Regions from separate parts of the Mesorhizobium sp. U510 genome, predicted to be linked through region 3. Evidence: predicted binding sites of a transcription regulator. Region 3 holds the regulator's gene; each other region holds the start of a gene.

Region 1 (10,160 bases), 2.7 Mb from region 3:
TGGAGAAGGCGATCATCGACTGTTCAAGGAAGCTCGGCACGATCATCTGCATCTGGTCGCCGTAGAAGGCGATCAGCTGGCGCAGGAACGGGATCGGCAGCATGTTCTGCCCATCCTTGTTCTCCAGCTCGAAAATGATCTGAGTCAGCACCGGATGCGTGATGTCGTCGCCGGTTTTGGCGTCCTGAACGGTGAATTCCTCGCCCTTCTTGACCATGTCGGCCAGATCTTCGAGCGTCACATAGGTGCTCGTCCCCGTATTATAGAGGCGGCGATTGGCGTATTTCTTGATAATGATCGGGTCGTCTTTTGCGGCCATCTGCATCCTCCCCGGACACCGGCACGCCTGAGTAAGCAGCCGGTAACGATTGCGCCCTTTTTGAGGATATGCGCAAAAGCCTCATAATTCCAAGCAGTTTGTGCAGTGCGGGATCATATAATGCTGCATAGCAGGCAAAATATGCTGCGCAGCAGCGGCCCGCCCGCCGGCATGGCGGCGCGCGACCTGCTTGGCGTGCATGGGCGCCATGCCGATTTCCGGTTTGACTTGGGTCATGGAAAGGGCAAGAAAAGTTGCCAACAATGCCTGAAAACACGACAGCTCGAAGTCTGGAGAAGAAAATGTCCTCTGCCAATTCCATCGTTGTCGCCAGTGCCGCGCGCACGGCCGTCGGCTCCTTCAACGGTGCTTTCGCGGCCACGCCGGCGCATGAACTCGGTGCTGTCGTCATCAAGGAGCTTTTGTCGCGAGCCGGTGTCGAGGCAGCCGAGGTCGACGAGGTCATTCTCGGCCAGGTGCTGACCGCTGCCCAGGGCCAGAACCCGGCCCGCCAGGCCTCGATCATTGCCGGCCTGCCCAAGGAGACCACTGCCTGGGGCCTCAACCAGGTTTGCGGCTCGGGCCTGCGCGCCATCGCGCTCGGCATGCAGCAGATCGCCACCGGCGACGCCAAGGTGATCGTTGCCGGCGGACAGGAATCGATGTCGCTGTCGCCGCACGCCGAGCACCTGCGCGCCGGCGTCAAGATGGGCGACTACAAGATGATCGACACCATGATCAAGGACGGCCTGTGGGACGCCTTCAACGGCTACCACATGGGCAACACCGCCGAAAACGTCGCACGCCAGTTCCAGATCACCCGTGACGATCAGGATCAGTTCGCGCTGGCCTCGCAGAACAAGGCCGAGGCCGCGCAGAAGGCCGGCAAATTCAAGGACGAAATCGTCGCCTTCACCATCAAGGGTAGGAAGGGCGACACCATTGTCGACCAGGACGAATACATCCGCCACGGCGCCACGCTCGACGCCATGACCAAGCTGAAGCCGGCCTTCGACAAGGACGGCTCGGTGACCGCCGCCAACGCCTCCGGCATCAATGACGGAGCCGCCGGCGCGCTGCTGATGAGCGAAGCGGAGGCCGCAAGGCGCGGCATCACCCCGCTGGTGCGCATTGCATCCTGGGCAACCGCCGGTGTCGATCCGGCGATCATGGGAACCGGCCCGATCCCCGCCTCGCGCAAGGCTTTGGAGAAGGCCGGCTGGTCGGTCGGCGATCTCGACCTGGTCGAGGCCAACGAGGCCTTTGCCGCGCAGGCCTGCGCCGTCAACAAGGGCATGGGCTGGGATCCCTCGATCGTCAACGTCAATGGCGGCGCCATCGCCATCGGCCATCCGATCGGCGCCTCGGGCGCCCGCGTCTTCAACACGCTGGTCTACGAGATGCGCCGCCGCGGCGCCAAGAAGGGCCTCGCCACGCTGTGCATCGGCGGCGGCATGGGCGTCGCCATGTGCGTTGAAGCGCTGTGAGAAAACGATGAGCGGGCGGCGCGAGCCGCCCGTTCAGAATCCAGTGCCTGCCAAGCCCGAAAACAGGGCGATATCAAAAGGGGAAATGCATGACCAAGGTAGCAATCGTCACGGGCGGATCGCGCGGCATCGGCGCGGCGATCTCGATCGCTTTGAAGACCGCCGGCTATTCGGTTGCCGCGAACTACGCCGGCAACGACGAAGCGGCGGCGAAGTTCAAGGCCGAGACCGGCATCCCGGTCTACAAATGGTCGGTCGCCGACTATGACGCTTGCGCCGCCGGCATCAAACAGGTCGAGGCCGACCTCGGCCCGGTCTCGGTGCTGGTCAACAATGCAGGCATCACCCGCGATGCCATGTTCCACAAGATCACCCGCGACCAGTGGAAAGAAGTCATCGACACCAATCTGTCCGGTGTCTTCAACATGACGCATCCGCTGTGGAACGGCATGCGCGATCGCAAGTTCGGCCGCGTCATCACCATCTCCTCGATCAACGGCCAGAAGGGCCAGGCCGGCCAGGTCAATTATTCCGCCGCCAAGGCCGGCGACATCGGCTTCTCGAAGGCGCTCGCCCAGGAGGGCGCCCGCGCGGGCATCACCGTCAACGTCATCTGCCCCGGCTACATCGCCACCGAAATGGTCAAGGCCATCGACGAGAAGGTGCTCAACGAGCGCATCCTGCCGCAGATCCCGGTCGGCCGCCTCGGCGAGCCGGAAGAGATCGCGCGCTGCGTCGTCTTCCTCGCTTCGCAGGATGCCGGCTTCATCACCGGCTCGACCATCACTGCCAATGGCGGCCAGTACTTCGTCTGAGACGTCCAACGGCTTCGGATTGTGACGAACGGACCGGGGAACCGGTCCGTTTCCGCTGACGCCTTGGAGGCCGGAAAAATACCCCGCCACGGCGCGATGCCCCAATCCGGCACGCAAAGGTTAATGGCGACAGCGCCGTCTGTGCGAACCCTGTGGACAAGCCTGTGAATCCTCGGTGGATAAACTGTTCGCAACACAAGATATTGAGGGAACAAAACGGGAAAATCCCGTTGGCGCTGATTTGTCGCCGATTCGTTCCGGCTTTGAGCGGAAGTTAACGTTAATGCCCCGGAATCAGCTGTTTTTCCTTAACGGCAAATTCAGAAAGATTAACAATTTCATAATCTTGAGCGATAGCCCCTGACCTGCCTCGGTCATTTGCCGGCAAAGGTTAAGGACAAGGCTCACCCAGCATAAAACGGGCCAGTTCCACGATTCAGCATGTGGTGAGACTCAGCATCACAAAATCCATATGTAGCCGTGAACAAAAGCTGAATCTGAGCGAGTCGCCGATTCGTAGCTGATTCGTTCCAGACTCGTTCCATCAGTTAAGCAGCAGCCAATTTAGCGCCAGACAGAGTTGCTTTCGAAGCCGCCGGTGGAACATTCCGCTTTCGCTTCGCGCCCGAAATCCCTATGTGTCGCCTGTCATACGCGCCAGTTGAGGCACGCTCCCGACAACCAGAGGCCAGAAAGCCTTATTTCCAGGTCGATGAACATCCAGCCGAAACACACTGAGCCGCTGATCTTGTCGGGCCGCGACGTGACCGCCGTGCTTGGCCCAACCAACACCGGCAAGACCCATCTCGCCATCGAGCGCATGGTGGCGCACGAAACCGGCGTCATCGGCCTGCCGCTCAGGCTGCTGGCCCGGGAAGTCTATGCGCGCGTCTGCGAAAAGGTCGGCGCCCACAAGGTCGCGCTGATCACCGGCGAGGAGAAGATCCAGCCGCCAGGCGCCAAATATTCGGTCTGCACCGTCGAGGCCATGCCGCGCGAGACCGACGCCGCCTTCGTCGCCATCGACGAGGTGCAGCTCGCCGGCGACCTCGAGCGCGGCCACATCTTCACCGACCGTATCCTGCATCTGCGCGGCCGCCAGGAAACGCTGCTGCTTGGTGCCGCCACCATGCATGGCATCCTGCAGCGCCTGCTGAAGGGCGTCTCGGTGGTGACGCGGCCAAGGCTGTCGCACCTGGCCTATGCCGGTTCGAAGAAACTGACCCGCCTGCCGCGCCGCACCGCGATCGTCGCCTTTTCCGCCGACGAGGTCTATGCCATCGCCGAGCTGATCCGCCGCCAGCAGGGCGGTGCCGCCGTCGTGCTCGGCGCGCTTTCGCCGCGCACCCGCAACGCCCAGGTGGCGCTGTTCCAGTCGGGTGATGTCGACTATCTCGTCGCCACCGACGCCATCGGCATGGGTCTCAACCTCGATCTCGACCATGTCGCCTTCGCCCAGAACCGCAAATTCGACGGCTACCAGTACCGTAATCTGACGGCGGCCGAACTCGGCCAGATCGCCGGCCGCGCCGGCCGGCATCTGCGCGACGGCACGTTCGGTGTCACCGGTCAGGTCGACCCGCTCGACGAAGACCTCGTCAAGAAGATCGAGGGCCACGACTTCGATCCGGTGAAGGTGCTGCAGTGGCGCACCGCGCATTTCGACTTCGCCAGCCTCGATGCGCTGAAGCGCTCGATCGAGACCAACGCGCCGGTCGAGGGCCTGACGCGCGCCCTGCCGGCGGTCGACGCACAGGCGCTCGAATATCTCTCCCGCGACGAGGACATCCGCGCGCTCGCCACCGATGCCAAGCGCGTGGCGCTGCTGTGGGAAGCCTGCGCGCTGCCCGACTACAGGAAGATCGCGCCTGCCCAGCATGCCGACCTCATCGCCTCCATCTACATGGACCTCGCCCGTCATGGCCATGTCGACGAGAACTACATGGCCGAGCAGGTGCGCCGCGCCGACACCACCGAGGGCGACATCGACACGCTGTCGCACCGTATTGCCCAAATCCGCACCTGGACATTCGTGTCGAACCGGCCCGGCTGGCTGGCCGATCAGGCACACTGGCAGGAAAAGACGCGCGAAATCGAAGACAGATTGTCGGATGCGCTGCATGAGCGGTTGACGAAACGCTTCGTAGACCGCAGGACTTCCGTCCTCATGCGGCGCCTTAGAGAAAATACCATGCCTGAAGCCGAAATCAGTCCTACCGGAACCGTCCTTGTCGAAGGCCACCATGTCGGCGAGTTGCAAGGGTTCCGCTTCACCGCCGACCAGACCGCCGGCGGCGAAGACGCCAAGGCCGTGCGCACAGCCGCGCAAAAGGCGCTTGCCGCCGAGTTCGAGGCGCGCGCCGAACGCTTCGGCGCCTGCGCCAATGGCGACCTGGCGCTAGGCTCGGACGGCACGCTACGCTGGATCGGCGCGCCGATCGGCACGCTGGTTTCGGGCGAAGACGCGCTGAAGCCGCGCCTTGTGCTTTTGGCCGACGAACAGCTGACCGGCCCGGCGCGCGACAAGGTCGCCGCGCGCGCCGAACGCTTCGTCAATTTCCAGATCGAAACGCTGCTGAAGCCGCTCGTCGACCTGAAGAACGCCGACCAGATTTCCGGCATCGGCCGCGGCATTGCCTTCCAGCTGGTCGAGAATTTCGGCCTCATCAACCGCCGCGATATCGCCGAGGAGATGAAGTCGCTCGACCAGGAGGGTCGCGCGGCCCTGCGCCGCCTTGGTGTGCGCTTCGGCGCCTACCACGTCTTCGTGCCCGCTTTGATCAAGCCGGCCCCCGCCGGGCTGGTGACCTTGCTGTGGGCGCTGCGGAACGACGGCAAGGACAAGCCTGGTTTCGGCGACGTCGTCCACGCGCTGGCGTCCGGCCGTACCTCCGTGGTCATCGATCCTGCCTTCGACAAGGCTTTCTACAAGCTTGCCGGCTATCGCAATCTCGGCCGCCGCGCCGTGCGCATCGACATATTGGAGCGGCTGGCGGACCTCATCCGTCCGGCGACCAACTGGAAGCCCGGCCTCGGCCAGCGTCCGGACGGCGCCTATGACGGCCATTCCTTCATGGTGACGCCGCCGATGATGTCGATCCTTGGTGCCACCGCCGACGACATGGAAGAGATTCTCAAGGGCCTCGGCTACCGCGCCGAGCCGAAGCCGGCGGCGGAGGTGAAGGCGCGGCTCGAGGCGCAGGACACCGCCGCGCGTGAAGCCGCTGCCGCGAAACTCGCGGCGGAAGAAGCCGCGCGCGCCGAGCAGGCCAAGGCAGGCGAGGCAGCCGCTACGGACGCGGCCGAGGAGGCGGCGGTCGAAGGTTCGGAACCGGCTGTTGCCGAGACCGCGCTCGAAACTCCCGCCGAGGTCATCGCGGAAACGACAGCGGAGCCGATCGCGGAAGCGCAACCGGAAGCTCCAGCCGAAGCCGTGGAAGAACCCGCTACAGAGATTGCTGTCGCCGAAGCGGTTGCTGAACCTGTTGCCGCGCCGGAAGCGGAAGCCGAGTCGATCGAGGCGGCGCCGGCGGAGCCAGTTTCCGAAGCTGCACCGGCGACGGAAGCGGTTTCGGACGAGCCTGCCGTGGTGGCCGAAGCGGCCACCGGCGAGCCCATCGCCGAAGCCGAAGCGCCCAAGCCGATCCTGCTGTGGCGCCAGGGCCGTTTCGAACAGCGCCCCCGCCATCACGAAGGTCGCAACAACCGCCAGCGCAATGGACAAGCGCGCGGCCGAAACAATGCACCCGCCGATGCCGCCGGCGCACCGGCCACGGCCGCGCCCGGAGAACGTCCCGCCCATGAGGGTCGGCGCGACGGGACCGGCAAGCCGCGCTTCGACCGTTCGAAGTTCAAGCCCAAGCCGCAGGGTGAAGGCGAACAGCGCCGTGACGGCCGCCCGCAGGGCGAGCGTCCCGAGCGCCGCGAAGGCCGACCCGACTGGAAGGGTGGCCGGCCCGAGGGCAAGGGCGGTCCCGATCGCGGCAAGGGAGGCGCAAAGCCCGCTTTCCAGCCGAAGCCGCGCGAAGAACGTCCGGTGCGCTTCGATCCGGATTCGCCCTTCGCCAAGCTCGCCGCCTTGCGCGACCAGCTGAAGAAGTAGGCTCGGTAGGGTTCGATGGTTGCCGAAGGCCGCCAGCGCATCGACAAATGGCTGTTCTTCTCGCGCGCGGTGAAATCGCGCTCACTGGCGGCGAAGCTCGTCGTCGCCGGGCGCGTGCGCATCAATCGCGACAAAGCAGCGCAGGCCTCCGATCTGGTCAAGCCGGGTGACGTGCTGACCATCACGCTCGACCGGCGCATTTTCGTCTGGAAGGTGCTTGGCGCGGGTGTCCGGCGCGGCCCGGCGGAGGAAGCCCGCACCCTCTACGAGGACATGTCGCCGCCGCCCACACCGAAGGGCGAGGCGCTTCCCGACGCCATACCGGCGCTGCGCGAGGCCGGCAGCGGCCGCCCGACCAAAAGAGAGCGCCGCCAGACCGACCGCTTGCTTGGTGACGATTGAGGCTTGCCGGCCAGACCGCGGGCCGAAATCCCCGGGCAACGGCGGGCGCAGGACGGAACCGAACCCGGCAAACAAGATGCTCCACAAGACATCAGCCGCCCTCGCCGCGCCTGCCGCCTGGAATTCCATTCCGCCAACGCCGAAGCGGTCGGGCATGGCAACCCTTGCAAGCGAGAGACAAAGGCGTTACCTCACGGAAAAAGCCCAAGAAAACTGGCCCATTAAGCTGGGACGTCCCGGAGCCGACCGATGACCTATGTCGTGACCGACAATTGCATCAAATGCAAATATATGGACTGCATCGAGGTCTGTCCGGTCGACTGTTTCTACGAAGGCGAGAACATGCTCGTCATCCATCCCGACGAGTGCATCGACTGCGGCGTCTGCGAGCCTGAATGCCCGGCCGACGCGATCAAGCCCGACACCGAGCCAGGCCTCGACAAATGGCTGCAGATCAACACCGAATATGCCGAGAAATGGCCCAACATCACCGCCAAGAAGGAGCCGCCGGAAGACGCCAAGACCTTCGATGGCGAGGCCGGCAAGTTCGAGAAATACTTCTCCGCCGAGCCTGGCGAAGGCGATTGACAATACAGCCGTAAAGGCTTGTATGACGCAGCGTAACAGGCACATCGGATTAACCGCCTTGACAGGCGGCGATTGGTTGTGGCCTTCGCTTACGCAGCAAAACCTTGATTCTTCCGACTTTTTGTGCTACATCAGCGAAACATGCCGGTGACACAACGTCGATTTATGGCGCAGACGCCCCAAATCACTGAAAGGTGAAAATCCCATTCCGGACCAGAGCGATCTGGGTCAGGCGGTCGCAGTTCGTGCGGTTTGCCGGTCCCGACCTTTCCGGTGGGTTCATCTGTTGTGCGGCTAACGATCGGTTTCCCCGGTCGCACGAGTTCAGCCGGCACCGCCGCCGGCCCATAACAAGGAGTTCAGGGCGTAATGGCAACGATCACCCCGCAGAAGAAGTCCACTGGTGCGCGTCACGGTTTCAAGACCGGCGAGTATATCGTCTACCCGGCGCATGGCGTTGGCCAGATCGTGTCGATCGACGAGCAGGAAGTGGCCGGCCATAAGCTGGAACTGTTCGTCATCGACTTCCAGAAGGACAAGATGCGCCTGAAGGTGCCGGTCGCCAAGGCGACCTCCATTGGCATGCGCAAGCTGTCGGAAGAGGATTATGTCGAGCGCGCGTTGAAGGTCGTGCAGGGCCGCGCCCGCGTCAAGCGCACCATGTGGTCGCGCCGCGCCCAGGAATATGATGCCAAGATCAATTCCGGCGACCTGATTTCGATCTCGGAAGTCGTGCGCGACCTCTACCGCGCCGACAACCAGCCGGAGCAGTCCTATTCCGAGCGCCAGCTCTATGAAGCGGCACTCGACCGCATGGCCCGCGAGATCGCGGCCGTCAACCGCATGTCGGAAACCGAAGCCGTGCGCCTGATCGAGGTCAACCTCAACAAGGGCCCTAAGCGCGGCGCCAAGGCCGACAATGAGGAAGCCGAGCAGGAAGAAGCTGCCTGAGCTCTTGAGCCTTTAAGTTCACGAAAAACCCGGCCTCGCGCCGGGTTTTTTGGTTCTCGGACAAGGAAATGGCTGGGCCTATGCTTGACCTCCGCCTTCCTTCTCCGCCTCCTGCTTCAGCGTCGCGATGAAGCGCTTGGTCCGTTCGCGCTCCGGATTGCCGAACAAGGTCGCCGACGGACCCTGCTCGACGATGACGCCGGCATCAAGGAACACCGCCTCCTGGGCGATCTTGGAGGCAAGCCGCAAATCATGCGTCGCCATCACCATGGTCGTGCCTTCGCTGGCGAGCTTGCCGAGCACGTCGACCACTTCTTGCGCCAGTTCCGGATCGAGCGCCGAAGTCGGTTCGTCGCATAGCAGCACCTTCGGCGACGGCGCCAAGGCGCGGGCGATCGCCACGCGCTGCTGCTGGCCGCCTGACAGCGTCGCCGGCCAGGCATCCGCCTTGTGCGCCATCCCGACCTTTTCCAGCAAGGCGAGCGCCCGCTCGCGCGCCTTCTCAGGCGACCATTTCAGCACCGTCACCAGCCCTTCCATGACGTTCTCGATGGCGGTGCGGTGCGGGAACAGCTGGAAATTCTGGAACACCATGCCGGTCTGCAGGCGCAGCCGCCTGATATCGGCGGCCGGCACCTTGATGCCCGGGCGAAACTCGAGCGTCTCGTCGCCGATGCGCACCGTGCCCGAAGTCGGGATTTCCAGGAGGTTGATGCAGCGCAACAGCGTGCTTTTCCCCCCGCCCGAGGGGCCGACAAGTGCCGTGACGCTGCCTTCGGCGATCGCGACCGTCACGCCCTTGAGCACGAGATTGTCGCCGAAGCGCTTTTCGATGTTGGTGAGGCCGATCATGAGCGTGCCTCCAGGAAGCCGCCATAGCGGTTGAGCCGCTCCTCCAGTCGCGTCTGAAGGGCCGACAGGACCGAACTCATCGCCAGATAGAGGATCGCCGCCTCGACATAGAGGATCAGCGGCTCATAGGTGGTGGCGACGATGCGCTGCGCCGCCTGGAACATCTCGGGCACGGTGATGGCGGCGGCCAGCGAGGTGTCCTTGACCAGCGAGATGAAGGTGTTGGAGAGCGGCGGCACCGCGACCCGGCCGGCCTGCGGCAGGATGGTGCGCCGCATCGCCTGACTCCAGGTCATGCCGATCGAATAGGCGGCTTCCCACTGGCCCTTCGGCACCGAGCCGATGGCCGCGCGGATGATCTCCGACGTGTAGGCGCCGATGTTGAGCGTGAAGCCGATCAGCGCTGCGGTAAAAGCATCGAGCAGGATGCCGACTGACGGCAGGCCGTAGAAGATCAGGAACAGCTGCACCAGCAGCGGCGTGCCGCGGAAGATCCAGACATAGAAGCGCACGAGCATGACCAGCGGCTTCGGCCCGAACAGCCGGCCGAGTGCTACCCCGAGGCCAACCGTCAGGCCCAGCACGAAGGACAACAGCGTCAGCGGTACAGTGAAGATCAAGGCGGCCCAGAGCAGCGAAGGCAG
Region 2 (10,160 bases), 1.0 Mb from region 3:
AAGGTCGGGCGTGATCGAATTGTAGGGGCTGAAGGAAACGGCCAGCACGGCATCTCGGCCGCCGATGCAGCCGACCTGGTCGAGCGCGGAGGAGCCGACATTGTCGACCAGCACATTGCGCACGCCTTGCTGCGACAAGGTCAGCGACAGATAGGCGGTGACCGGGAAGGCGCGCTTGGAGCCGATGACATAGATCAGCTCGGCCGCCGCCAGCAGCGTCACCATCTTCTCGAAGCTCTCGACGTCGAAGCCGGTCTCGATGCGGCCGAGCGAGGCCTGCGAGGCGCCGACCATGCCGCGCAGGAAATGCATGGCGGCGTTGGGTTCGACCTCGGCGCGCGGCTCGCCGCGCGCTTCCGGCCAGGAGCCCTTTACGTGTTCCTTGAACAGGCCCTGGAAATCGGAAAAGCCGGAATAGCCGAAGATCTGGGCAAAGCGCACCAGCGTCGAGGGCTGCACGCCCGCCTGTGCCGCCACCTGGGCGATGGTGCCGAGTGCGACATCGCTCGGATGCTGCCACATGAAGATCGCCACCTGGCGCAGCCGCTTGGGAAAATGCACGGTGCCGGAGGAGAGCACAGCGCGCAGTTCCTCATAGGTCTGCGGCTTGATGTAGCCCAACGCCGCCAGCGAGCGCCCGCGCTTGCGCGTCGCCGCCTCGTCGGCATGAGATCGTCCCGAAGATTTGCCCGCCCCACTCATGATCGCAGGCTAGCGTGGCACAATCGTATTACAATACGGAAATTGGAAATTGTGTTCGAAAGTGTTAGGCCTCACCGTCGTCATCCTAGGGCGAAGCAGGAGCGAAGCTCCGTCGCGGAGACCCTAGGATCCATGCCGTGACGGAAGGGAAAATTCCGCACCGTCGCAACGCCTTGAAGTCACGGCATGGATCCTGGGGACTGCGCCGCGTCGCTGCGCTCCTTGCTCCGCCCCAGGATGACGAAGTGATAGGTGGAGGAGAAAACATGGTCTACGCAACATCGGATGGGTCGGCGGGCAAGCGCCTGAGGGTCGGCATGGTCGGCGGCGGCCGCAATGCCTTCATCGGCGCCGTGCATCGGCTGGCCATGCGCCTCGACGACCAGATCGTGCTGGTGGCCGGTGCGCTGTCCTCCGACCCGGAGAACGCCGCCGCCTCGGCCGCCGAGATCGGCATCGCGCCGGAGCGCAGCTATGCCGATTATCACGCCATGGCGCTGGCGGAAGCCGGGCGCCCTGATGGCATCGAGGCGGTCGTCATCGTCACGCCCAACCATCTGCACGCACCGATTGCCACCGCCTTCCTCGAGGCGGGCATCGATGTGATCTGCGACAAGCCGCTGTCGACGACGCTCAGCGACGCCGAGGCGCTGGTGACGCTGGCGCGCGCCAAAAAACGCCGCTTCGTCGTGACGCTGAACAACACCGCCTACGCCATGGTCCGGCAGGCGCGCGAAATGGTGATGGCGGGCGAACTCGGGCGGATCGTGTCGGTGCATGGCGCCTACATCCAGGACTGGCTGACCAAGCCGATCGACGCCGAGGGCCAGAAGCAGGCGGAATGGCGCACCGATCCGGCGCGGGCAGGGCAGTCGGCGGTGCTGGCCGATATCGGCGTGCATGCCTTCAATCTGGCGAGCTATATTTCGGGTCGTGAGGCCGAGGCGGTGTCGGCGGACCTGTTCACCGCGGTGCCCGGACGCCGGCTCGACGACAATGCGCATGTCATGGTGCGCTGGGCTGATGGAGCACGCGGCACGATCCTGGCCAGCCAGACATCGCCCGGCCACTACAATGATCTGTCCGTGCGCATCTATGGCGACAAAGCCGGGCTCGAATGGTCGGGCGGGCGGCCGGAGGAACTGCGCTTCTCGCGCTATGGCGAGGAAACCCGCACGCTGGTGCGCGGCGGCCATGGTTCGACCGAAGAAAGCCGGCGCGTCTCGCGCATGCCGGCGGCGCATCCGGAAGGCTATATCGAGGCCTTCGCCAATTTCTACCGCGACGCCGCCGACATCATCCGCGCGCATCGCTCCGGTGGCGTGCTCGATGCCGCGCGTGCGGCGCGGGTGCCGGACGTTGTCGATGGCGCGCGTGGCGTGAAGTTCGTCGCGGCGGCGGTGGAGTCGAATGCGGCGGGTGGCGCGTGGACTGCGGCGCGGTTTGCGGGGTGACAGCCGATCTCCCCTACGAAGGGAGATTGGCAGCTTTGCCGCCGGCAATCACCCGATCCCCAGCCGCTTCGCCAGATCCGACAGCATCGGGCGCTGGCCCTGCAGAAGTTTTACCTCCGCCTCCGGCAGGCTGAACCAGCCGGCCCTGTCGACCTCCGGAAATTCTTTCATCGACCCAGATCGCGGCGGCCATTCCATGGTGAAGCTGTTGCTCTTGATCGTGGCGACATCGATCTCGGTGCTAGCCTCGACCGACCAGGCAATGACGATCTTGCCGCCCGGTTGCTTGTAGTCGCCGAGGCGCGCGAAGGGGCCGTCGATTGTGATGCCGAGCTCTTCCCCGGTCTCGCGTTGCGCTGCCGCCAGTTCGTCCTCGTCCTCGTCGACGAGGCCTTTCGGGATCGACCAGGCGCCGTCGTCCTTCTTTGCCCAGAACGGGCCGCCCGGGTGAACCAGAAGCACCTGGATATCCCCATCGTTTCGACGATAAATCAGCAGGCCCGCACTGCGTTTTGCCATTTTTGCATGTCCGTTTGCGGCGCCGGTGCAGGCCCGCCGATTCTTCGAGTCGATCATGCGTGCTGAACTTGCACCGGGAAATTGCGACGCTATGTCAGATGCATCTGCATTGCACCTCATCCGCGAGTTCGGCAATCTGATAGCATCGATTCTGGGGCGGCGTCGAAATCAGTTGGGGCGTCCGGAATGCAACTCGGTCTGATCGGCTACTACAGCGATTTCGTGGTCTATCCGCTGGTGATCGCCCTTCTGGGCGTGGCCGGGCTGATCGAGGCCGGGGAGGAGAGTGCGCCGGACTGGATCGGCACGGTGGTGATCTGTCTCGGCCTTTGGACGTTGATCGAATACGTCCTGCACCGCTTCGTCCTGCATCATGTTCCCTACATCAGGGATCTGCACGACCGTCATCACGTCGAAGAGCGCAGTCCGGTGGGCACGCCGACCTGGCTCAGCCTGGGCGTGCATGCGTTGATCGCGCTGCCCATCTGGTTGCTCTCGGATTTCGCGACCGCCAGCGCGGTCGGCTGCGGGCTGATGCTGGGCTATCTCTGGTACATCAGCGTCCACCACATGATCCACCACTGGCATCCCGCCCATCCCAGCTATCTCTACACGCTCAAGCGCCGCCACGCGGTGCATCACCATATCGACGACAACGCCAATTTCGGCGTGACGTCGCTTTTCTGGGATCGGGTTTTCGGCACGGCCCGGCTTTGAGGGCAGTAGAGCAGCCGTTCAACGTCGCTTGCCGCGGCCGGCGGGTGACTTGGCGCCGCGAGGTCCCGTCTGAACCGGCGTGTTGTTCTGGTTTTCGTCGGACAGTTTGCGCCAGCGGGCCAGGCGCTCCGGATCGAGCGTGCCGGCCTTCGACGCTGCCTGCACCGCGCAGCCCGGCTCGTGCATATGCGTGCAGTCGCGGAACTTGCACAGCGGCGCCAACTCGGTGATTTCGGCGAACAGCGTGTCGATGCCGTAGGCGACGTCGCTGACCTGCAGCGTGCGCATGCCCGGCGTGTCGATCACCCAGCCGCCACCGGCAATGGCATGCAGCGACCGCGCCGTGGTGGTGTGGCGTCCCTTGGCGTCGTGTTCGCGAATGGCGCCGGTCTGCTGCGGTGATTGCTGCGCGGATCCGGCCAACGTGTTGACCAGTGTCGATTTGCCGACGCCGGAGGAACCGATCAGCGCCACCGTCTGCCCCGCGCCGCACCAGGCCGCGAGTGCGCCCGCGGCGTCCGCGATGCGCGGGTTCAGCGTCACCACGGCCAATCCGCGCTGCAGCGCGGCGGCTTGCTTCCGGTACGCCTCGGCGTCCTCAGCCGTATCGGCCTTGGTCAACAGGATCACAGGCGTCGTTCCGGCCTCGTTGGCCAGCGCCAGATAGCGTTCGAGCCGGGCGATGTTGAAGTCGGCATTGCAGGACGTGACGATGAACAGCGTGTCGACATTGGCGGCGGCCAGCTGTGGCCCCCTGCCGCCCTGGACGCGGCGTTCCAGAACCGTCTTGCGGGTCAGGCGACGCCGCAGAAGGTGACTGTGCGGCTCGACCAGCACCCAGTCGCCGACGGCGTAGTCGCCGGTGGTGGCCTGCGGCGCCAGGGACAGGTCGGTTTGTCCCGTCTGCGACAGGCCGCTCAGCCGGTCTCGATGGACCATGGCAATGCGGGTCGGGATGAGGTCTGCATCGCCCGGTTCAAGCTGGTCGCCGAAAAATTCCGACCATCCAAGGCCGGCAAGGGAGGGGGAAGAGGCCGTCACGGCTTCGACCAAGGGCACGGCGTCGCTGACATCGGACAGTATTCCCGGCAGGATGGGAGAGGCGCGGACCTCTCGGGATGGGCGATCCGCCCGTCCCGCTGTATGGGCGGCACGGCGGGGTTTGGCAAGCGTTGCCGGTTGTCGCAACAGCCCGGTGAAGATAGATTTGTGTCGGGGTCTGAAGCAGGGGGCGCGCCGGGAATGCTTCTGCCATTCTTGCATTGGCCTGCAACTCGTCGCCACGGCAGGCTGAAATATCTGGCTCTTTTCGCGCCGTTCATCCTCTTGTCCGGCTACATCGCCTATGGCTTTGTCGGCATCCAGATTGACTCGCCGCTCGCCGCCTTAAGGCACTTTGCCGCGTTCCCCAACTGTGCGGCCGCCCGCGCCATCGGGCTTGCTCCCGCGCGCAGGGGACAGCCGGGCTATTGGCCGACGCATGATGCCGACAAGGACGGGATCGCCTGTGAGCCTTGGCATGGGGGAAGCGGCAGCGGCGTCAGCGTGCATCGCTATTGGCGGACCGGCAGATAGCTCACAGTTCCTTTTCCGCCAGTTCCCTGAATTCGTCGGGCACGGAGCGCGCCGCTTCCAGCGCCACCGTGCCGTAGCCGACGGCCTGCTTGCCGAAGCGTTCGCGGATCTTGTCGATGGCGCGGTCGGCGCCGAAGCGGGCGAGGCCTTTTTTGCTGCCGGGCCGGCGCTTCTCGTCGGCGAGGCCAAGCGGCAGGTCGAGCTGCAGTTCCGCGCTTTCCTCCAGATGCGAGACCGAGATCGCCAGCAGCGAGATGGTCTTTTCGCGTGAATGGTCGGCGAGCACGCCGCGCACAAGGTCGCCGGCGATCTCGGCCAGCATGGTGGTCGCCGAGATAGGCTGATCCAGCGTGATCGAACGCGTGACGGCGCTGAGATCGGCAAAGCGCACGCGCACCGTCACCGTGCGGCCCGGCCGCGCCTTGGCGCGTAGCCGGCTGGCGACGCGGTCGGCCAGATGCAGCAGCGTCGGCACGATCACCTGCGCCACGGCAGGCTTTTGCCCAAGCGCCGATTGCGCGCCGGCCGAGTGTGCCCGGCGCCCGGTCTCCAGTTTCCGCGGATCGCGGTTCCATGCGAGAGCGGCGAGCTTTTCGCCGGCGGCGGGACCGAGCAGCCGCGTCAGCGCGCCGCTATGCGTCCTGGCCAGCTCGCCGATGGTCTCGATGCCGATTTCGGCCAGCCGCGCCTTGGTCGCCGGACCGACGCCCCACATCAACGAGACCGGCAAATCGTGCAGGAAGGCCAGTTCGTTGCCGGGGTCGACCACCACCAGCCCGTCGGGCTTGGCGACCTGCGAGGCGATCTTGGCCAGATGCTTGGTGCGGGCGACGCCGATCGAGATCGGCAGGCCGAGTTCGGCCCGTACGCGGCGGCGGATCGCCGTGGCGATCTCTTGCGGCTGCCCGAACAGATGCGTGCAGCCGGCGACATCGGCGAAGGCCTCGTCGATGGAAATGCGCTCGACCACCGGCGTGAAATCGTCGAGCACCTTGATCGCCGCGTCGCCCAGCCGCTGGTAGTGGCTGAAATTGCCGCCAACGAAGATCAGTTGCGGGCAAAGCTCGCGCGCCTTGCGCCCCGGCATGCCGCCGCGCACGCCGAAGGCGCGCGCTTCATAGGAGGCGGCGAGCACCACGCCGCCGCCGACCGCGATCGGCTTGCCGCGTAGCGACGGGTCGAGCAGCTGCTCGACCGAGGCATAGAAGGCATCGAGATCGGCATGCAGGATGGTGGCTGTCGTTTCCATCCGGCTGCATATCCGCGGTTGCTGATGGATCGGAACAAATAGAGAACATAACATGTACATCTGTCAAGCGGCATGTCCGTGTCCGGCTGTATCGCCTGCTATCTTCCCGCGAAAATTGCGCGGCCCATGTCGGATCGCGGTTTTCAACTACGTCTTCAAGACGGGCAACGAGGCTGTCAGCATGCCTGAATGCGGAAGGAGCACGACATGACCGACCACATCATCGCGCCTTACTCGGACTGGTTTGAAGCGCACAAATCGCATCTCGCAAAGGAGAAGGCGTTGACCCGACAGCGTCAACAACTCGCGGCGGAGCGGCGCGCGCTGCCGTGGCTGCGCATCGACAAGCTCTACGAGTTCGATACGACCCAGGGCAGGAAATCGCTGGCCGATCTCTTCGGGGGTCGCAGCCAGTTGATCATTTATCACTTCATGTTTCCGCCCAATGCGGACTATCGCTGCACCGGCTGTTCATTCCTTTGCGACCACATCGACGCCGCCAACCAGCATCTCAGGCATCACGACGTCTCCCTGGTCGTCTGCGCGCGCGCTCCCCTGGCCGAGCTCATGGATTTCAAGGCGCGGATGAATTGGCAGTTCGATTGGGTTTCGTCATTCGGCAGCGATTTCAATTTCGACTTCCAGGTGTCGTTCACCGAGGACCAGATCAAGTCGGGCAAGGTGCTGTTCAATTTCGAAGAGGTCGCGATGAAAGGCAGGGATCGCGGCGGCGCGACCGTTTTCTACAGGGATGACGATGGCACGATCTACTGCACTTTCCAGGTGCGGAGCCGGGGCGGCGAGAACCTGATCGGGACCTATAGCTATCTCGACCTCACTCCCATCGGCCGCAATGAAAACGGGCCGTCACATACGCTGGGCGATTGGGTTCGCCTTCACGACGAGTATGATGGCTGACGATCCGTTATCGCCGCGCGGTTGGGGCGCCTCGGCCTCGCGGCATCCTTCAAGAGTTTCGGCGATCATGTGTTCGCCAGATGTTCGGCCCGCAGCGCCGCCTTCATCCGTTCCAGCGCCGGCTCGCCGCCGGCCGCCAGTTCGTCGGCGGTGCGGGCGAGCTGATCGTCGGCCTTGCGGTGCTTGCTGCCCCACGCGCCGAGCGTGGCCAGCACCGGCAACAGGTCGATGCCGGCTTCCGTCAGCCGGTAGATCGCCTTCAGCCCGTGGCTCGGATCGTCGCTGCGGGTGAGGATGCCTTCGTCCTGTAGGGTCTGCAGCCGCTCGGCCAGCGTGCGCGAGGAGATGCCTTCATCCGATTGCAGGAATTCGCGAAAATGCGTTTTCCCGGCGAAGACCAGATCGCGGATGATGAGCAGCGTCCAACGGTCGCCGAGCAGTTCCAGCGACAGGCTGATGGGGCAGCCGGACCTTTCGCGCGTCGACATGTCTATGGTTCCATTTTTAAATCACTTTACTCTTGACACCATTTTTGCCTTGCGTCAATGGTTCCAAAAGTAAAGCAATTTTCTTTGAGCCGGACAGACGAGGAGACGTCGATGAAGAAGCTTATCTTGCAGATGCAGATCTCGGTCGACGGTTTTGTCGGCGCCAATGACGACCATCGCTGGCAGCTCTGGGAATGGGGCGACGACATCGGCTGGGACGAGGAGCTGAAGCAGGATTTCAACACAGTCTTCGCCGGCATCGACACCATCCTGCTCAGCCGCAAGATGGCCGAGGAGGGCTATCTCAGCCATTGGGGCAATGCGGCGAAGAAGTTTCCACGCGATCCGTTCTACGCCTTCGCCCGGCGCGTCGTGGAGGTCCGGAAGGTGGTGCCGAGCGACAGGTTGAAAACCTCGCGCTGGGAGCGCACGGCGGTGGTGAGCGGCGACCTGCCGCGTGAGGTCGAGGCGCTGAAGGGAGGCGAGGGCGGCGACATCATCGTCTTCGGCGGCGCCGGCTTTGCCTCGTCGCTGATCGCGGCCGGACTGGTCGACGAGTTCCAGCTGTTCATCAATCCGGCCGTGCTGGGTGCCGGCCGCCGCATCTTCGACCAGGGCGGTTTTCGTAACCTCCGGCTGCTCGGCTCGAAAGCCTATGCCTGCGGCATGGTGGTCAACCGCTACGCCCCGGCGCGGTGAGGGGGCACGGCGAAGGTTCCCGTCAAAAGACTGTGTGGGCAGAATCCTTTGCCCTCGTCTCTTCGTCTTCAAGGTGCGGTCGCCGGTGGGGCGGCCGCCTCAATCCAGACGGAGAGATGACGATGATCCTGGTGACGGGTGCCACGGGGCTGAACGGCAAGGCGATCGTGCACGAGTTCGCGCGGCAGGGGCATGAGGTGAGGGCGCTGGTGCGCGATGCGGACCGGGCGTCAGTGGCGGGGCTCGGCGGCCTTGTCGGCGTCGAACTGGTCGAGGGCGACATGCGCCTGGCGGACACGCTGGGCGCGGCACTCGACGGCATCGACCGCGTGCTGATGATTTCGACCGCCGCCGACGACATGACGGAAACGCAGTGCCGTTTCATCGATGCCTGCGGCCGGGCCGGCGTCGCGCATGTGGTGAAGTTCTCCGGCGCCGAATCCAACATCGGCTACGATGCGACGAGGTTCCGCTTCACCCGCATGCATGAGGAGGTCGAACGCTATCTGGAGGGGGCCGGCATGGCATGGACGCATCTGCGCCCCAGCCAGTTCATGCAGGTCTACCTGCGCGATGCACCGACCATTGCCGCCGAGGGCGCCTTCTATCTCGCGCTCGGCGAGACCGAACTGTCGCCGGTCGATGTCGAGGATATCGCCAAGGTGGCCTTCCGGCTGCTGCGCGATGGCGGCCATGAAGGCGAGAGTCTCGATATGACCGGGCCGCAGGCGCTGACGATGAGCGATATCGCCGCACTGATATCGCAGGCGATCGGCAAGCCGGTTCGCTATGTCGATGTCAGCCCCGCAGAGCGGCGGCGCAACCTGCTGGCCAGCGGCGTCCCGGCCGGCTTTGCCGATGCGCTGGACGAACAACTGGCCGAGCGGCTGCGACGGCCGAAATCGCGGGTGCATCTGGTGACGCACGACATGTTCGGTGTGCGGCCGACTCCGTTCGTCGAATTCGCCCAACGCCACGCCGCGATGTTTCGGGGTGAGGGCTAGCCGGGGCGGAAAATCGTCCGCGGCGACGTATCCTTTTTGTCGGCCCATCCGTCTCTGCTTCTCGAAAGGTCGCGCGGTCCGCGATCCGTAACCCAGGAGAGCATCATGGCGAGCATCGAGAGCGAAGCAAACAGGAACCACTACGCGGCGATCGGCGCCAATGCCGGCAAAATGAGCCCGCAGGCGTTCGTCGAGTTCAACGATGCCAGTTGGACGGCGCTGACCGGCGAACCCGGCGGCGTCGACTATGTCGAGGTGGATGCCGGCGGCGTGCCTGCGCTATGGGTCGTGCCGAAGGGCGCGGACGAGCGGCGGGTGCTGTTTTATGCGCATGGCGGCGGCTTCGTCGGCGGCTCGATCTACACCCATCGCAAGCTGGTCGGCCATCTGGCCAAGGCCGTCGGCTGCCGGGCCTTGCTCTATGGCTATCCGCTGGCCGACCAGGCCAAGTATCCGGCCCAGCTCGAGGCGGCGATGACAGCCTGGGACTGGCTCATAGACCAGGACTTCGACACCAGGCGGATCGCGCTTGCCGCGGATTCCTGCGGCGCGGTGCTGACCTATGGCGTCCTGCAGCGGCTGCGCGCGCGGGAGCGGCCGCTGCCGGCCGCCACGCTGATCATCTCCGGCTGGTTCGACATGGCGCTGACCGCCACCAGTTACGAAACCAACCGTGAAAAGGATCCCTTCTTCGCCAAGGGAGGCGTCGACTGGCTGGTGACCAACTTCATCGGCGACTACGATCGGCTCGATCCGGAGGTCAGCCCGCTCTATGCCGATTTGAGTGGCTTTCCGCCGGTCTTCCTGCAGGCCGGCGCCGACGAGACGCTGGTCG
Region 3 (10,160 bases):
GCTGGCTGGCCGCCACCAAGGTCGGCGCGGTGGTCGTCAACACCATGCCGATGCTGCGCGCCGGCGAACTTACCAAGATCGTCGACAAGGCGGAGATCACCACCGCGCTTTGCGACACCAGGCTGATGGACGAGATGACCGCCTGCGCCAAGGACAGCGCCTTCCTGAAGCAGGTGATCGGTTTCGACGGCACCGCCAACCACGATGCCGAGCTCGACCGCGCCGCGCTCGACAAGCCGGTCACCTTCACCGCCGTCAACACCGGCCGCGACGATGTCGCCCTGCTCGGCTTCACTTCCGGCACGACGGGCGTGCCGAAGGCCACGATGCACTTCCACCGCGATCTCCTGATCATCGCTGACGCCTATGCGCGCGAAATCCTCCAGGTCACGCCGGACGACATCTTTGCCGGCTCGCCGCCGCTCGCCTTCACCTTCGGCCTTGGCGGCCTTGCCATCTTCCCTCTGCGCTTTGGAGCGGCGGCGACGCTGCTGGAACAGGCGACGCCGCCCAACATGATCCACATCATCGAGACCTACAAAGCGACCATTTCCTTCACGGCGCCTACCGCCTACCGCGCCATGCTGAAGGCCATGGATGAAGGTGCCGATTTGTCATCGCTGCGTGTCGCCGTATCGGCCGGCGAGACCTTGCCGGCTCCTGTCTTCGAGGAATGGACCGAGAAGACCGGCAAGCCGATCCTCGACGGCATCGGCGCCACCGAAATGCTGCACATCTTCATCTCCAACCGTTTTGGCGACATGAAGCCTGCATCCACCGGCAAGCCGGTGGGCGGCTATGAAGCGCGTATCGTCGACGACGCGATGCAAGAGGTGCCACGCGGCGAGACCGGACGGCTGGCGGTGCGCGGACCAACCGGCTGCCGCTACATGGCCGACGACAGGCAGAAGGAGTATGTGCGCGACGGCTGGAACCTCACCGGCGACACCTTTTCCCAGGACGAGGACGGTTTCTTCCACTTCGCCGCGCGTTCCGACGATATGATCGTCAGCGCCGGCTACAATATCGCCGGACCAGAGGTCGAAGCGGCACTGCTGTCGCATCCCGATGTCGCCGAATGCGCGGTCATAGGCGCCGATGACGGCGAACGCGGTCAGATCGTCGAGGCGCATGTCGTGCTGGTGCAAGGCGTGGCGCCCGATGCGTTGACCGTCAAGCGCCTGCAGGACCACGTCAAGGCAACGATAGCGCCCTACAAATATCCGCGCTCGGTCAAATTCATCGCCGCCCTGCCCAAGACCCAGACCGGCAAGATCCAGCGCTTCCGGCTGCGTACGGAGAAAACCAATTGAGCGAGCCCTACGATCCGGCCTCCGAAGGCGCGCAGATGTCGTTCAAGGAGCGCATGTCCTACAGCGACTATCTGCATCTGGAAAAAGTGCTCGACGCACAGACGCCGCTGTCGTCGGCGCATGACGAGATGCTGTTCATCATCCAGCACCAGACCTCGGAGCTCTGGATGAAACTTGCTTTGCACGAGATTGGCGCCGCCATACGCTCCATTCGCGCCGACCGCCTCGAGCCGAGCTTCAAGATGCTGTCGCGCGTCGCCCGGATTTTCGAGCAGTTGAACAACGCCTGGGACGTGCTGCGCACGATGACTCCAAGCGAATACACCGAGTTCCGCGACGCGCTCGGCCAATCCTCTGGCTTCCAGTCCTGGCAATACCGCGCCATCGAGTTCATGGCTGGCAACCGCAACCTAGCAATGCTCGGACCTCACAAGCACCGGCCGGACCTCACCGGCAAGCTGGAGGCCATCCTGGCCGAGCCATCGCTTTACGACGAAGCGCTGCTGCTTCTGGCGCGCAACGGGTTCGACATCGGCGCCGATGCCAAGCGCACCGACTGGCGTGAGACCCGCACCGAGAACGAAGAGGTGATGGTCGCCTGGCAGACCGTCTACCGCGATCCGCAGCGCTACTGGATGTTCTATGAGCTGGCCGAGAAGCTGGTCGATTTCGAGGACTATTTCCGCCGCTGGCGCTTCAACCATGTCACCACGGTCGAGCGCATCATCGGCCTGAAGCGCGGCACCGGCGGCACCTCAGGTGCGTCCTATCTCAAGAAGATGCTCGAGGTCGTGCTGTTTCCGGAACTGTGGACGGTCCGCACGCGGCTCTGAGGTCTCAAGTCACCGCCGTCTTGACCGCGAAACGCGCTTCCTGCCAGGCGCCGGTGCGCAGGATGTCCTCGAGCACCTCGACCGCCTGCCAGACGTCCTTGTAGCCGACATAGAGCGGCGTGAAGCCGAAGCGGATGGTCGACGGCGCGCGGAAATCGCCGATCACACCGCGCTCGATCAAGGCCCGCATCACCTGGTAGCCATGCGGGTGGAGGAACGACACCTGGCTGCCGCGCGCATTGCCGTCGCGCGGACCTTCGAGTTCGAGGCCGTAGGCGCCGCATCTGGCTTCGACGAGCTGGATGAACAGGTCGGTGAGCGCGATGCTCTTCTTGCGCACCGCCGCCATGTCGACATCGTCCCAGATATCGAGCGCCCCTTTCAGCGCCCGCATCGACAGCACCGGCTGCGTGCCGCACAGGAACCGGCGGATGCCGCTGCCGGCCGCATAACTTTGTTCAAAAGCGAAGGGCCGTGCATGGCCCCACCAACCGCTCAGCGGCTGATGGACGTCGTCGTGGTGGCGCTTCGCTGCATAGATGAACGCCGGCGCACCCGGACCGCCATTGAGATATTTGTAGGTGCAGCCAATGGCGAAATCGGCGTTCGCAGCATCGAGTTCGACCGGCAACGCGCCGGCCGTATGGCAGAGATCCCAGACGATCAGCGCACCGACCTGATGGGCCTTGCACGTCAGCGCGGCCATGTCGCGCAATTGTCCGGTTTTGTAATTGACGTGGTTGACCAGGATGACCCCGACGCGCTCATCGATCAGCTCCTCGATGGTGGGCGCGTCGACGCCTTCGAGCCGCAGCACCGTGCCCGGCCGCGTCGAGGCCACGCCTTCGGCCATGTAGAGATCGGTCGGGAAACTGTCGCCCTCAGCGACGATGACCGAGCGGTTCGGCCGAATGCCAAGGGCTGCATGCAGCACCTTGTAGATGTTGATCGAGGTCGTGTCGCAGACCACCGTCTGGCCGGCCTCGGCGCCGATCAGACGTCCGAGTTGGTCGCCGAGCGCGACCGGCATGTCGAACCAGCCCGCGGTGTTCCAGGCGCGGATGAGATCCTGCGCCCATTCCTGCGTCGCCGCCTTTTGCAGCTCGTTGAAGACGGCGGGCGCCGCGGCACCCAGCGAGTTGCCGTCGAGGTAGATCACACCTTCCGGCAAAATGAAGCGGTCGCGCATGGCACGCAGCGGATCCGCCGCATCCATGGCTTCGACTGCGGCGAGATCGATCGTTGCACGCATGATGTGTGACATTCCCTGGTTATTCACGGATCGCTTCGCGCGCGGGCGCTGGTCCCCGGCTGCGCTTGAGGCTCGGCAGAGCAAGCATGGCGAGCACGAACAGGCCCGTGGCAAGCTTCAGGTCGGGAGGCGGCATGCCGGCGGCAAGGCAGAACGACACCAGCTGGTAGTAGATGATCGCGCCGGCAAAGGGCGCCAGCAGCTGGCGCGAGACCGTCTGCTTGCCAACGACCGCCTCGCCGATCATCAGCGCGGCAAGGCCGTTGATGAGGATGCCCAGCCCCATATTGACGTCGGCAAATCCCTGCGACTGCACCATCAACGCGCCGCTCGAGGCCGAAAACGCGCTTGCCAGCCCGACACCGCCTATGGTCGCCGCCCAGACATTGATGCCCTGCGCCTCGGCCATGTCGGGATTGGCGCCGACGGCGCGCACGGCGGTCCCCTTCTCGGTTCTGAAGAACATGTAGAGCGCCGCAAAGGCGATGAGCGCGAGAAGGCCGGCGACGACGATCTTGCTGGCCGGAAAACCCGGCCGCGCGAACGGCACCCAATCGAACACGGTGGGCGAGCCGAAAACCGAAAGGTTAGACTTGCCCATGATGCGCAGGTTGATGCTGTAGAGCATCGTCATCATCAGGATGCCCGCCAGCAGCGTGTGGATGCGGAAGCGCAGATGGATGAAGGCGGTGCAGCAACCCGCCGCGAAGCCCGCCACAAATGCGACGACGATGCAGGTCAGCGGCGATACCCCGGCAGCCAGCAGCACGCCGCAGACGCAGCCGCCCAGCGGAAAGGCGCCTTCGCTAGTGAGATCGGGAAAGTTCAGCATGCGGAACGGGATCATGATGCCGAGCACGACAAAGGCCAGGATCAGGCTCTGCGCCAGGGTCACCGGCATGATCGCGACAAAGCTCGTCAGAACGTCCGGAATAAAGCCCATGGTGATCAGCTCGCCAGCAACATGCGGTCGGTCTTGATGGAAAAATGGCCGATCAGATCGATAACCGTGACCCTCGCCTTCTCCTCGCCGGAGACCTCCAGCAGGACCCGGCCCGCGTCGAGCATGATCACCCGGCTGCCATAGTCGACGGCGTGCTGCATGTTGTGGGTCACCATCAGCGTGGTCAGCTTCAGCGCGTTGACGGCACGCACCGTCGCCTGCATGACGATCTCGGCCGTGCGCGGGTCGAGTGCCGCGGTATGCTCGTCGAGCAGCAGCAGGTCCGGCGATCCGCCGACTGCCATGATCAGCGACAGCGACTGCCGCTGCCCGCCCGAGAGCAGGTCGACACGGGTGTCGAGACGATTTTCGAGGCCGAGGCCCAATATCGACAGGCGCTCCTTGTAGGACGCGAGCCGCGTGGCGTTCAGCCCTTGCCGCAGCGTGCGTTTTTGGCTGCGCAGATCGGCCAGCAGCATGTTCTCCGCCACGGTCATGCTGGCGGCGGTGCCTCGCATCGGATCCTGGAAGACGCGCGCCAATCGTGTGGCGCGCTTGTGCACCGGCATGGCTGTCACGTCGGCGCCGTTGATCAGGATCTTGCCGGAATCCAGGACGAGGGCTCCGGAAATAGCGTTGAGCATGCTGCTCTTGCCGGCCCCGTTGGAGCCGATGACGATGCCGAACTCGCCGGTGGCCAATGACAGGCTGAGGCCGTCGAGCGCGACCTTCTCGTCGGCCTGCCCCTTGTAGAATACTTTGCGCGCGGATCGGATATCGAGCATCGTTCCTCCCTGGCCGGAAGGGCGACGGCGCCAACGCCATCGCCCCTTGCAGCCCGATATCAGTCGACGATGCAGCCGCAATCGGCCATCGAAGCCGGTATCTCGATGCCGAACGCGGCCATCGCCTTGCGGGAAATCGTTGCCATGTGATCCTTGTAGGCCGGGCGCGACGGCGCGATCGTCTTGGGATCCTTGCCCTTGAGGATTTCGGCGGCGATGTTGCCGGCGTTCATGCCGACCTGCGTGTAATTGACCGCGAAGCTCGCCGGCACGGTGCCGTTGCGGACCGCGCTGTCATCAGAGTTGACGACCGGGATACCGGCCTGGCGTGCGGCCGCGGAGACAGCGGCGATTGCCGGCTGGATCAGGTTCGAGGCCGGACCGTAGATCACGTCAGCCTTGCCGGCGAGCGAAGCGATGCGTTGCTGGATGTCATTGACGTTGTCGATGCCGACTTCCACGACCTCGAAACCGGCCGCCGGCGCCGCCGCCTTGATCTTTTCTATCAGGGCAACGTCATTGGCCTCGCCTGGATTGTAAGGCACCCCGAAGCGCTTGGCGTTCGGCAGCAGCTTCTTGGTGAAGGCCATCACCGCGGCGACATCCTGCAGATCGCTGGCGCCGGTCATGCCTTCGTCTCCGGCGTCCCACGACGGCACCAGCTTGGCCGCCACCGGATCGGTGACAGCGGCAAAGACGATCGGAATGCCGGAACCGGCGAGCGCCTTCTTGGCGATCTGCGATACCGGCGTGGTGATGGTGTAGATCAGCTTGGGCTGCTCCGCCTGCAGCTTGGCAATCATCTGCGGCACCAGCGATGCATCGAAGTTGGTATGGCTTTCGGTGTAGACGACGTCCTTGCCCTCGACAAAACCGTTGTCCGTCAATGCCTTCTTGAAGCCGGCTATGGCGGCATTGAGCTGCGGATGCTCGCCGAAATTAGCGATGCCGATGCGTATCTGATCGGCCGCGGCGCTGCCTGCGCTGACCATTAATGCGCCTGCCAGGGCCAATCCCGACAGCCAAGCGGACTTCGACTTCAACATCATTTCCTCCCAGATTTGATCAGCGCCGCCCACAGGACGGCAACTGCGGCGATCATGGTCAGTCGCCCGCCGTGTGTCAAACATTATATATAATTCTTGCCATACCTCCGCTTCATATATAATTTTCGCAAGCCGATGACGGACGGATGGCGATGCAGGATCAGAACAATTCCACGAAGACCGAGGCGGCCTATCAGCTGCTGCGGCGCGATATCCTGACCACCCGCCTCATGCCGGGCGCGCCGCTCAAGCTGAGCGCGCTGCGCGGCACATACGGCGTCGGCTGGACGCCGCTGCGTGAAGCCTTGTCCCGACTTGAAGCCGAGCGCCTGGTCACCGCCATCAGCAATCGCGGCTTTGCCGTCGCTCCCGTGTCGCGCGCCGAGCTCGAGGACTTGGCGCGCGCAAGGATGGTTGTCGAAATGCCGCTGTTCCTGGAATCGATCGCGAACGGCGGCAGGGAATGGGAGGACGCGGTCGTCACCGCTCATTACCGGCTCTCCCGGTGCAAGACCGCGGTCGAAGACCCTTCCGATGCGGCCGTCGACAAATGGGACGAGAGCCACGAGGCCTTCCATGCGGCTCTGCTGAGCGCGGCGACGTCGAACTGGCTATTGCGCTTCCGCTCGACGATCGCCGATCAACTGCGTCGGCATCATCGGTTTCTCGGCCTGGCGCCGACATTGCGGGCGGCGGCCGGCCTCAAGGACGGCTATGGCGAGGCTATGGACGCCCTGCGCGAGGCGATCGCCATCGAGCATCACACCGCAATCATGGAAGCGGCGCTCGATCGCAATGTCGAGCGGGCAAAGGCGCTGATGACCGCGCATATCGGCTACACGCTGCATGTCTATGTCCACAGCGAAGACAACGGCGCCAACACCTACACCGCGCGCGCCGGCAGCCTGAAAGCGGTTTCCGGATGACGTTGCCGCGGCGTCCATATCCACGCGGCCATGGCCGGCCTGAACCCGCGACCGTTGGCATTTTGATTTCGTTTCGTTCCGCCGGAAATGGATCGATACACCGTACAAATCCGCTCTGTGGACGCCTCTCAAATGCCTGATGCCAAACCGCATCCAGGGGTAGGCCACAGGCCATTAACCAAAATGATTTCAATGAACCTGCGGGGAGCGGAAGCGGTCTAGCGCGGCCCGCTGCCGGGGCCAAATAATTTCGGACGCGTTAACAAATTCATTAAACTTTAAACAGTTGCGGAACACAACTGGAACAGATAGTGTTTGTTCTGGGTTTGTTTTTCGATTCTGATTCACACCCGTCGTTCAATGCCTTGGGGGCCGCCATGCTGACACGCAAGCAACATGAACTGCTGATGTTCATTCATGAACGGCTCAAGGAAAGCGGCATTCCGCCTTCCTTCGACGAAATGAAGGAAGCGCTCGATCTTGCCTCCAAGTCAGGCATTCATCGCCTGATCACGGCACTGGAGGAACGCGGCTTCATTCGCCGGCTGCCCAACCGGGCGCGGGCGCTGGAAGTGCTGCGGCTGCCGGATTCGATCGCACCCGGCCTCAACGCGGCAAAGAAATTCTCGCCAAGCGTCATCCAGGGCAGCCTCGGCCAGGGTGGTCTTGGCCGCCAGATCAAGCCGGCGGCATCGCGCTTGCCCGCGGCCGGCAATAATGACGATGCGGTTTCCGCCGTGTCGATCCCGGTGATGGGTCGCATCGCCGCTGGTGTGCCGATCGATGCCATCCAGCATCAGACACATTCGATCTCGGTACCGCCGGACATGATCATGGGTGGCGAGCATTATGCACTTGAGGTCAAGGGCGACTCGATGATCGACGCCGGCATCTTCGACGGCGACACGGTCATCATCCGCAACGCCGACACGGCGAGCCCGGGCGAGATCGTCGTGGCGTTGGTCGACGAGGAGGAAGCAACCCTGAAACGGTTCCGCCGCAAGGGCGCCTCGATCGCCCTTGAAGCCGCCAACCCGGCCTACGAGACGCGCATTTTCGGGCCAGACAGGGTCAAGGTGCAAGGCAAGCTTGTCGGGTTGATCCGGCGCTACTGAGCAGGAACGGCAGGCTTTTCGGGTTTTTGATAGGGCGGCAGCCCCCTCGCCTCGCGCGAAAATTTTCGCTGCTCGTGCCAGGGCCGATATGGCCCGTCCACCGCGAAGCTGATGATTGGCGGACCTGTCGCCGATTGGCGGTCGAAGAAGACGGCGGCACTGCCCTTGCGGGCAAGTTGCCGTTTGGTGACGACAACAACCAGCGGATTGTGGCAGGAATCATAGCCGGTTGCGTCATTGACGACGATCAAATCGGCGAAGCCGCAAGCCTTCCAGGTGTCCTTGCGGTCTTCGACATGCGCGATGATCGCCCCTGACGGGTGCCGGGCAAGACAGACGCCATCCGTGCAATAAAACGGCGCTCCCGGCGGCAGATTGGCGGCATCGGCAATGTCGAATTGCCAGTCCGCCTTGTCGAACATCTCCGGCACGACGATGGTTTCGGACACCAGCGCGCGTTTCCAATTGTCGACGGTGAACTCGTTCGGGCGAGCCCGGCTGACCGCGAGTTCTCCACCGCCGATCGGCAGCGCCACCAAACGCGCATCTTCGGAAATCAGCACATCCGGGGCGCGCGTATCCGATACTGTCAGCAGGCCGGCAAGCGCGAATGGCACTGCCGCGAGCCGCAGCCAGGTCGTCGCCATCGTCGCGATGATCAGGGCGATGGTCACCAGCAGCACGGATTGCTGCGAAATCAGCCCGACCGCATCGACCGGGGAGCGCTCCGATATCCACGCCGATATGGCGATCATTGCGGTCAGGCCCTTGCCCATCACGTAAAGGAAGGGACCGTCGGCACCAAAGGGCATCGCAAGCGAACTGAGAACAGCGAAAGGCATGACAATCAGTGACACGATCGGCATGACGGCCAGATTGGCGAACAGGCTGAGCGGCGACACACGCTGGAAATGCCAGATGGCAAACAGCGCCGTGGCGCAGCCGGCGATGATGGATGTCATCGCCAACCCACCCGTCGCCAGCAGGAATTTTCGCGTGAGAAAACCCGGCAGGGATCGCTTTGGCGGTGGCGGTCTTGCCTTTCCCGCATGGTGATCCGCCCAGCCGGCATAAGCCCCGACCAGCGCCGCGGTCGCGGCGAACGACATCTGGAAGCTTGGGCCGACTACCTCATGCGGCGACACCACAATGACGGCGATCGCCGAGATCGCAAGATTGCGCATGGTCAGCGCCGCGCGATCGAACAGCACGGCAATCAGCATCACCGCCAGCATGATGAAGCTGCGTTCGGCCGCGACGACGACGCCGGAAATGACGAGATAGGCGGCGATCGAGAAAAGGGCCGCGGCGGCCGCATATTTCTTCACCGGCCGACGCGCGGAAAAGTCCGGAAACAGCGCGAAGGCGCCGCGCAGCAGCCCCATGATGGTACCGGCGACGAGCGCCATATGCAGTCCGGAAATGGAGATGATGTGATAGATGCCGGTGCGTCGCATCGCCTCGTTGATTTCATCGGGAATGCCGGCCCGCACGCCGACGATCAGCGCCGCCGCGATCTCACCCTCGGCACCGCCAACCGTGGCCCTGATGTGGTCGGCAATGGCTTCACGGGCATTTTCTATCCCCGAGAAAAGGCGGGCCGTGAGCGGCACCTCGTCGTCCGTGGCTGAGACAAGCTTTGGGTTGCCGAGAAAGAATCCGCTGCCGCCAATGCCGGCAAAATAGCTGTCGAAGGAGAAATCGTAACTGTCCGGCCGCACCGGACCGGTCGGCGGCAACAGTTTAGCATAGCCGGTGACCAGGGAGCCGGCAGTCATTTCCGCCGGGATATCTCGCGCCGAAAGCCTGACCCTTTCCGGCGCATAGCGCAGTTTCGGCCGGGCGGTCGACGTCACGTCGATGGTCAGCCGGATGCGGCCGGTCTCCATCCGGTCGAGCGAAACGACACGGCCGGTGACTTGCGCCGAGATTTCCGAACCCAGCATC

Evidence for each region. The regulator LexA, encoded in region 3, represses DNA repair genes until DNA is damaged. The targets are predictions, from matches to a motif close to TGTTCNNNNTGTGTTCNG.
Region 1: a site for LexA is predicted at 3,148-3,165, ahead of ACLGL5_RS03555 (helicase-related protein). Genes of this name have one in related genera too.
Region 2: a site for LexA is predicted at 6,247-6,264, ahead of dinB (DNA polymerase IV). Genes of this name have one in related genera too.

The regions. Positions count from the first base shown of each region.
Region 1 is NZ_CP180532.1:339,952-350,111, forward strand. It holds gene phaR (polyhydroxyalkanoate synthesis repressor PhaR) at 1-319, opposite strand, end outside; gene ACLGL5_RS03545 (acetyl-CoA C-acetyltransferase) at 622-1,806, shown strand; gene phbB (acetoacetyl-CoA reductase) at 1,896-2,621, shown strand; gene ACLGL5_RS03555 (helicase-related protein) at 3,334-6,723, shown strand; gene ACLGL5_RS03560 (RNA-binding S4 domain-containing protein) at 6,739-7,125, shown strand; gene fdxA (ferredoxin FdxA) at 7,375-7,713, shown strand; gene ACLGL5_RS03570 (CarD family transcriptional regulator) at 8,083-8,664, shown strand; gene ACLGL5_RS03575 (amino acid ABC transporter ATP-binding protein) at 8,743-9,516, opposite strand; gene ACLGL5_RS03580 (amino acid ABC transporter permease) at 9,513-10,160, opposite strand, start outside.
Region 2 is NZ_CP180532.1:5,603,152-5,613,311, reverse strand. It holds gene ACLGL5_RS29025 (MurR/RpiR family transcriptional regulator) at 1-702, opposite strand, end outside; gene ACLGL5_RS29020 (Gfo/Idh/MocA family protein) at 969-2,156, shown strand; gene ACLGL5_RS29015 (NUDIX hydrolase) at 2,205-2,675, opposite strand; gene ACLGL5_RS29010 (sterol desaturase family protein) at 2,862-3,392, shown strand; gene rsgA (ribosome small subunit-dependent GTPase A) at 3,411-4,433, opposite strand; gene ACLGL5_RS29000 (excalibur calcium-binding domain-containing protein) at 4,323-4,967, shown strand; gene dinB (DNA polymerase IV) at 4,969-6,216, opposite strand; gene ACLGL5_RS28990 (DUF899 domain-containing protein) at 6,424-7,134, shown strand; gene ACLGL5_RS28985 (winged helix-turn-helix transcriptional regulator) at 7,200-7,622, opposite strand; gene ACLGL5_RS28980 (dihydrofolate reductase family protein) at 7,734-8,321, shown strand; gene ACLGL5_RS28975 (SDR family oxidoreductase) at 8,444-9,325, shown strand; gene ACLGL5_RS28970 (alpha/beta hydrolase) at 9,431-10,160, shown strand, end outside.
Region 3 is NZ_CP180532.1:4,588,520-4,598,679, forward strand. It holds gene ACLGL5_RS24030 (AMP-binding protein) at 1-1,313, shown strand, start outside; gene kynA (tryptophan 2,3-dioxygenase) at 1,310-2,146, shown strand; gene kynU (kynureninase) at 2,151-3,398, opposite strand; gene ACLGL5_RS24045 (ABC transporter permease) at 3,418-4,341, opposite strand; gene ACLGL5_RS24050 (ABC transporter ATP-binding protein) at 4,347-5,126, opposite strand; gene ACLGL5_RS24055 (ABC transporter substrate-binding protein) at 5,186-6,172, opposite strand; gene ACLGL5_RS24060 (GntR family transcriptional regulator) at 6,325-7,098, shown strand; gene lexA (transcriptional repressor LexA) at 7,476-8,213, shown strand; gene ACLGL5_RS24070 (ComEC/Rec2 family competence protein) at 8,207-10,160, opposite strand, start outside.